2 regions of the Gryllotalpicola protaetiae genome follow, and region 2 is predicted to be linked to the other one. Evidence: predicted binding sites of a transcription regulator. Region 2 holds the regulator's gene; the other holds the start of a gene.
What was found. Region 2 encodes HspR, which represses chaperone genes until heat shock. Its sites were predicted from a motif close to AAGTTGAGTCNNNNNGACTCAACTT; they were not measured.

Region 1 (3,398 bases), 1.4 Mb from region 2:
GATCGTCCTTCGTGCGCAGCCACTCGTACTCGTCGACGACCGTGTCGCCGTGGAAGGTGCGCTCTGTGGGGATCTTCTTGGGGCTGGGGGCGATGCCGGTCACCCTGTCCACGTTAGCGTTGCGAGCATGGCCCGCTTCGCGAGATTTCACCGGTTCGGCCCGACGGCCGAGGTGCTGGGCGTCGTCCATGAGGAGCCGCCGCATCCGGGTCCCGGCGAGGTACGGGTGCAGGTCCGGGCGAACGGCCTCAACCCGGTCGACTTCAAGGTCATGAACTCGCCCGGGCATGCGGCGCACTACGGCATCGCCGACCCGCGTGGCGACGGTCGCGGAACCGGCGTCGGCTTCGACTTCGCGGGCGACGTCGACGAGCTCGGCCCCGGAGTCACCCGCTTCACCCTGGGCGATGCGGTGCTCGGCGGGCGGCGGCACCATGCGCTGGGTGATTTCGTCATCATCCAGGCTGATGGGGCGGATGCCGAGCGCGACGGCGTCCTCATCGAGAAGCCCGCCGCGCTCGACTACGACACGGCCGGTGCGCTCGTGGTGACGGCGCGCACGGCGATCGCGGCCGTCGACCGCGTCGGCGTCGGCCCGGGCGACACGGTGCTCGTGAGCGCGGCCGCCGGGGGAGTGGGCGTCATCGCGGCCCAGCTCGCGCGGCTGCGCGGCGCGACCGTGTTCGGCACCGCGAGCGAGGCGAACCACGAGTTCCTGCGTGATCTCGGCGTCACGCCCGTCGCCTACGGCGACGGCCTGATCGAGCGGCTGACGGATGCCGCGCCCGATGGCTTCACCGCCGCGCTCGACTGCCACGGCCCCGACTCGGTCGACGCGGCGCTCGCCCTCGGCGTGCCGATCGAGCGCATCAACACGATCGCCGCGCGCGGGCACCGCGGCGCCCAGGGCGTCGGCAACCCGCAGGCGACGATGGAGCAGTTCGCCGAGATCGTGCGACTCGTCGCAGACGGCTCGATCACGGTGCCGATCGAGGCCGTCTACCCGATCGAGCGCGTCGCCGAGGCGTACGCCCGCCTCGAGGCGGGCCACGTGCGCGGCAAGATCGTCGTCGTCACCCGCTGACACCGCATGCAGAAAGGCCCCGGCGAGCCGGGGCCTTTCTGCATGCGGTGCTTATGCCTCTGCGGCCTCGCTGTGCGAGTCCTCGACGGCCGGGTGCACGGTCTCGGGCCGCGAAGCCACGGCGATCTTGCGCGGCTTGGCCTTCTCGCTCATCGGGATCGTGATCGACAGCACGCCGTTCGAGTAATCGGCGGCGATGCGCTCGGTGTCGACGCCCTGGCCCAGGCTCAGCTGGCGCAGGAACGTGCCGCCCTGGCGCTCGCGGGTGAGCCACTTGACGCCGTCGCCGGTCGCAAGGGTGCGCTGCGCGCGGATGGTCAGCAGCTGCCCGTCGATGTCGATGTCGACCGAGCCGGGGTCGATGCCGGGCAGGTCGGCCGAGAGCACGTACGTCTCGCCGTCCTTGTAGAGGTCCATCGGCATCAGCCGCGGGCCCGCGGGGCGGTCGACGAACGAGCCCGCGAGGCGGTCGAACTCGCGGAACGGGTCGAAGTTCATGGCCATATGAATCAGCTCCTTCTCTGTGGTCCCTAACTTGAGTCACATCGACTCAACTTGAAGTCACATTAGCACTCGAACGCCGAGAGTGCCAGATCCATTCCGCTCCCGGCCGTTGCCAAGGGCGCACCCGGACGATCACCGGTTTCGTGGGGCCATAATGAGCGTGTGATCGCGAGTTCACTCGCCCGGCAGCTGCGGGACGCCGGGTTGGAATGGCATCCCGCTCCGGGCGATTTCTTCCGAATCGACGGCCCGGAATTCGCCTCAGACGAGACCTTCACCGTGTCCGATATGACGGTCGAGGCGCACGAGTTCGACACGGGCACGATCCTCGGATTCAACGGGACGACCGAGTGGGCCCTGGACTCGGTCTCGCTCGAGCAGTCGCTGTGGCTGCCGCGCGAAGACCAGCTGCGCGAACTGCTCGGCGGCACGTTCCGCAGCCTCGCCGCCCTTCCGGGCGGCGGTTGGCGCGTGACGACCGAGAGGGCCGGCGAGCCGCGCGAATTCGACGCATCCGACCCGGAATCCGCCTATGCACTCGCCCTTCTGGCGTTGATCGATGTCACGGCGCTCCGGTAGCCGCTCGGCGCCGTTCCCCGTCGGCCCCTGGCTGTGGACGGCGATGATGCTGCCCTTCGCGCCCCTGCAGTCCCGTCGGCTGAACCAGGAACCGGTGCGCACCGTGGACTACCTGCTCGACGTCGACTATGTCGGCGACCACCACCCCGGCCACCGTCTCGACGTGCTCACGCCGCGCCGCGACACCGGCGGTTCACGCCCTGTTGAAGAAGAGGACAGGCTTCCCGTCTACGTCTACTTCCACGGCGGCGGCTGGACGAGCGGCGACAAGTCGGCGCTCACCAAGTACTGCGCGGTGCAGGCCGACACGGGCATCGTCGTCGTCAACGTGAACTATCGCCGGGCCGGTCTGCGCGGCGGCGGCTTCGGCATGCGCCACATGCTGAACGACGCCAACGAGGCGCTGCGTTGGGTGGTCGCGCACGTCGGCGAGCACGGCGGCGACGCGAGCGCGATCGTCCTCGGCGGCGACTCCGCCGGCGCGCAGATCGCGGCGCTGCTCGCCGCGACGACGACCCGGCCTGAGCTCGCGAACCACTTCCGCCTGCGCCCGGCGGTCACCCGCGGCGAGCTCGGCGGCCTCGTGCTGCACTGCGGCGCCGTCGACTTCTCGGTCGTGTTCGAGCCCGGCTTCATCATGAGTCACGATTTCGTGCGGATGCTTCTGCCGGGCTATCGACGCCATCGCATGAAGCCGGCGTCGCTGCAGCGGGCGTCCCGCTGGCTCAGCCCCATCGAATGGGTCGACGAGAACTTCCCGCCCGTGCTCGTCACCACGAGCGAGCGCGACATCTTCTATCACGCGAACGTCAACTTCGCGAAGAAGGCCGAGGCCGCAGGCATCCCCGTCGAATTCGTCAGCTACGGCTGGGACTCGCGCAACACCGAGCACACCTGGCAGCAGGACACCGCGCACCCGGAGTCGGCCGAGGTCTACGAGCGCCTGCAGGACTTCATCGCCCAGGTCAGCTCACGTGTACGATCGGCCGACGCTTAGGGTTCTTCTCCGCCTCGCGCAGCACCTCGCGCGTCACCGGCGCGATCTCGCCGGTGCCGTCGAGCAGGAAGCGGGCCATGTTGGAGATCGGGTTCCCCTCGTTCCACTGGAAGTACACGCTCGGCACGATGCCGGTCTGGTCGCGGATCTCGAGCAGCACCGCCGCGATCGCGTTCGGGACCGAGATGCTCTCGAGCTGCAGCACGCGGTAGCCGTGCTTCTCGACGCCGCGAA
Region 2 (3,398 bases):
GACGAGAAGAAGTAAGCGGATGACGGACGAGAAGCCCGAAGGCCCCGAGTCCTCTGAGGACAAGAACCCGGAAGAGCCCATCGTCCCCGCCGAGTCCGAGGGGGCCGAGGCGGACGCTTCGGCCCCCGAGGGCGCCGGCGACGGGGACGATCTGTTCGTCGAGGACATCCTCGCGGCCGCCGAGGCGGAGGAGAACGACCCGAGCGCCGAGCACCTCGCCGACCTCAAGCGCGTGACCGCGGAGTACGCCAACTATCGCCGCCGCACCGAGAGCGAGCGCGAGGTCGTGCGTGAGCGCGCCGTCGGCGACGCTGTGCGCGTGCTGCTGCCCGTGCTCGACGACCTCGACCGTGCCCAGAAGCACGGCGACCTCGACGGCGACGGCGCCTTCCCGACCATCGCGGCGAAGCTGCGCGGCGCGGTCGAGAAGCTCGGCGTGAAGCCGTTCGGCGAGGTCGGCGAGGTGTTCGACCCGCAGCGGCACGAGGCGATCTTCCAGCAGCCCACCCCCGGTGCGACCGAGACCACCGTTCTCGACGTCGTCGAGACCGGCTACACGATCGGCTCGACGCTCGTGCGTGTGGCCCGCGTGGTCGTCGCCACCCCGGCCGACTAGTTCCGTTCGTTGAGGAGCGGCCGCAGGCCGCGTCTCGAAACGAACTCCATTTCTCTAAGGAGGCGCGTTGGCCAGTCAGGACTGGTTCGACAAGGACTTCTACAAGGTCCTCGGCGTCAGCAAGGACGTCTCGGAGGCCGAGCTGAAGAAGACCTACCGCAAGCTCGCGCGGCAGTACCACCCGGATTCGAACCCGGGGGATGCCGCGGCCGAGGCGCGCTTCAAGGAGATCAGCGAGGCGTACTCCGTGCTCTCCGACAAGGAGCAGCGCCAGGAATACGACCAGATCCGTGCCATGGGGTCCGGGGCGCGGTTCACCGCCCCGGGCTCCGGCGGCGCGGGCGGCTTCGAGGACGTGTTCGGGTCGATGTTCGGCGGTGGCGCGGGTGGCCGCCCCGGCGGTTTCACGTACCAGGGCGGCGGCGCCGACCCCAATGACATCTTCGGCGGACTGTTCGGCGGCGGCCGCTTCGGCCAGTCGTCCGGCGGCTTCCGCGGCTACGGCGGCCCGACCAAGGGCCAGAACCTCGAGGCGTCGACGACGATCGAGTTCCTCGCGGCCACCCGCGGCGAGACGCTCACGCTGACCGGCGCCGGCGGCAAGCCGATCAAGGTGAAGATCCCGGCGGGCGTCGCGGACGGGCAGAAGATCCGCCTGCGTGGCCGCGGCTACCCCAGCCAGGACGGCGGGGAGGCCGGCGACCTGATTCTGCACGTGACCGTGCGCAAGCATCCGGTCTTCGAGCGCGACGGGCTGAACCTGCGCCTCAACGTGCCGGTGACCTTCGTCGAGGCCGCGCTCGGCGCGACCATCGAGGTGCCGACGCTCGAGGGCGCCCCGGTGAAGCTAAAGGTCGCCCCCGGCACACCGTCGGGCCGGGTGCTGCGCGTCAAGGGCCGCGGCGTCAAGACCGACAAGGGGACGGGCGACCTGCTCGCCGTCGTGCAGGTCGCGGTGCCGTCGCACCTCTCGGCCGACGCCGAGAACGCGCTGCTCGACTTCGCGGCGAAGCTGCCGAAGGAGAACCCCCGCGACGACCTGCTGGCGCGGGCGCGGGAGTGAGTCCGCGCCGCGAGACGCGCCGAAGCGGCGGAATCCCGCAGGAGAAACCCGTTTTGGAACGTCTCGGCGGCGCGAGGTGAGAGGAGGCGGCCGAATGGCCTCGATGGATGTCGATCAGGACACTCCCCTGTTCGCGATCGCGGCGGCGGCCGAGCTCGCCGAACTGCACCCGCAGACGCTGCGCCAGTACGACCGGCTCGGCCTCGTCGAGCCGACTCGCACGGCCGGCAAGTCTCGCCGCTACTCCCTGCGCGACATCGCGCAGCTGCGTGAGATCGCGCGGCTCTCGGCCGAAGGGGTGTCGCTCGAAGGCATCCGTCGTGTGCTGTCGCTCGAGAACGAGGCGCGCGCGCTGCAGCAGCGGGTGCGCGAGCTTGAGTCGGCGCTCGCCGATGCCCTGCTGCAGCAGCCCGGCCGTCGCGTCTTCGCCTCCGGAGCGAACGGCGAGGTGCTGTCGATGCGCGCTGGCGCCCGGGCCGAGCGCCGCAACCAGATGGTCGTGTGGCGGCCGTGGAGTTCGTCCAGCGAGGACCGTTAGGTTCGAATCATGACCGATGCCGCCCGCGAGACCGCCGCGCCGCTGCCCGCTGTGCTGCGGCACCCGCTCTCGAATGTGAAGGCGGTGCGCGAGGTGTGGACGCCGTTTATGGGTGAGGACCTCGCGAACCGCTTCGCCAACGGCCAGCTGTATTGGGTGCTGTCGGTCAACTTCATCGTGTGGGGCTTCGTCGGCGGAGCGGCCGTCGCTCTGATCGGCGGAATCGTGCGGGGAATCAGCACGGGCCCCGTGTTCGGCATCACGCTCGGCATCGTCGTGATCATCGTCGGGCTGATGCTCTCGGTCATCGCGGGCAACTCGCAGCGCCGCATCGTCTGGATGTACCTGCCCTACGTGCGCGAGCTGCGCTCCACGATGCGGGTCGGGCGCCTGCTCGCGCTGCTGCGCCAGGGCTCGCCAGAGCTGCAGGAGCTGTTCCGCCTGCACCCCGAGGTCTTCCCGAAGCCGCGCTGACCCTCCCGCCCTCGTGCCGGCGAGGGGTGCGAAACGCACGCTGGATTGCGAACGAGCGTGCATTTCGCACCCGCGGAGCGCGGCATGCGTGTCAGCGGCGCGTGAAAGCATGGGCGCGTGGCTGAGAGCGAGTGGAAGCGCAAGCTGCGCGGGCTCGCGCGTGCCGATGCGACGACGGATGCCGCGGGCGAAGCCGCCCCGCCTCCGCGCACCCCCCTCGGCGTGCAGTTCGAGGTGCGCGAGGTCGTCCGCCGTGGCTCCGGTCGCTGGCAGCACACGAGCAACACCACCGTCGCCGCGACGGCCGAGTCGATCGGCGCGTTGAGGCTCGCGGTGCGGCCCGTCATGCCGGGGCGCTCGGCCGCCAAGCCCTCTGGGACCAATTGGGTCGGCGCGAACCTCACCTGGGCCGGCCTGCAGTATCAGGTGCACCAGCTCGGGCTCGACCCGGCGCAGGTGCGCTGGTTCACCGAGTTCGCGGCCCTCGCGCGGGCCGCCTCCGGCGGGTTCCTCGGGCAGGACGGAGCGCGCATCGCCCTCGACGAGTTCGGTTCTCCGCTGCTCTGGCCGCTGCTTCGACAGGCGCGCGAGCTCGGTGTCGCACTGGTCGGCGTGGGGCGCGAGCCTGTGCTGCGGGTTGGCGGGCAGGCATCCGCCCGCCTCGACGCCTCTGCGGCGAGCGACGGCACCGTCACGTTGTCGCCGGT

Region 1: D7I44_RS13820 (Hsp20/alpha crystallin family protein) is a predicted target of HspR. The motif match lies at 1,617-1,641, and genes of this name have one in related genera.

The regions. Positions count from the first base shown of each region.
Region 1 covers NZ_CP032624.1:2,847,820-2,851,217, forward strand. Annotated here, with positions in the region: gene D7I44_RS13810 (S9 family peptidase) at 1-103, opposite strand, end outside; gene D7I44_RS13815 (NADP-dependent oxidoreductase) at 128-1,084, shown strand; gene D7I44_RS13820 (Hsp20/alpha crystallin family protein) at 1,136-1,588, opposite strand; gene D7I44_RS13825 (hypothetical protein) at 1,751-2,167, shown strand; gene D7I44_RS13830 (alpha/beta hydrolase) at 2,148-3,164, shown strand; gene D7I44_RS13835 (APC family permease) at 3,133-3,398, opposite strand, start outside.
Region 2 covers NZ_CP032624.1:1,485,848-1,489,245, reverse strand. Annotated here, with positions in the region: gene dnaK (molecular chaperone DnaK) at 1-15, shown strand, start outside; gene D7I44_RS07280 (nucleotide exchange factor GrpE) at 20-616, shown strand; gene D7I44_RS07275 (DnaJ C-terminal domain-containing protein) at 684-1,679, shown strand; gene D7I44_RS07270 (heat shock protein transcriptional repressor HspR) at 1,774-2,217, shown strand; gene D7I44_RS07265 (hypothetical protein) at 2,227-2,691, shown strand; gene D7I44_RS07260 (DEAD/DEAH box helicase) at 2,809-3,398, shown strand, end outside.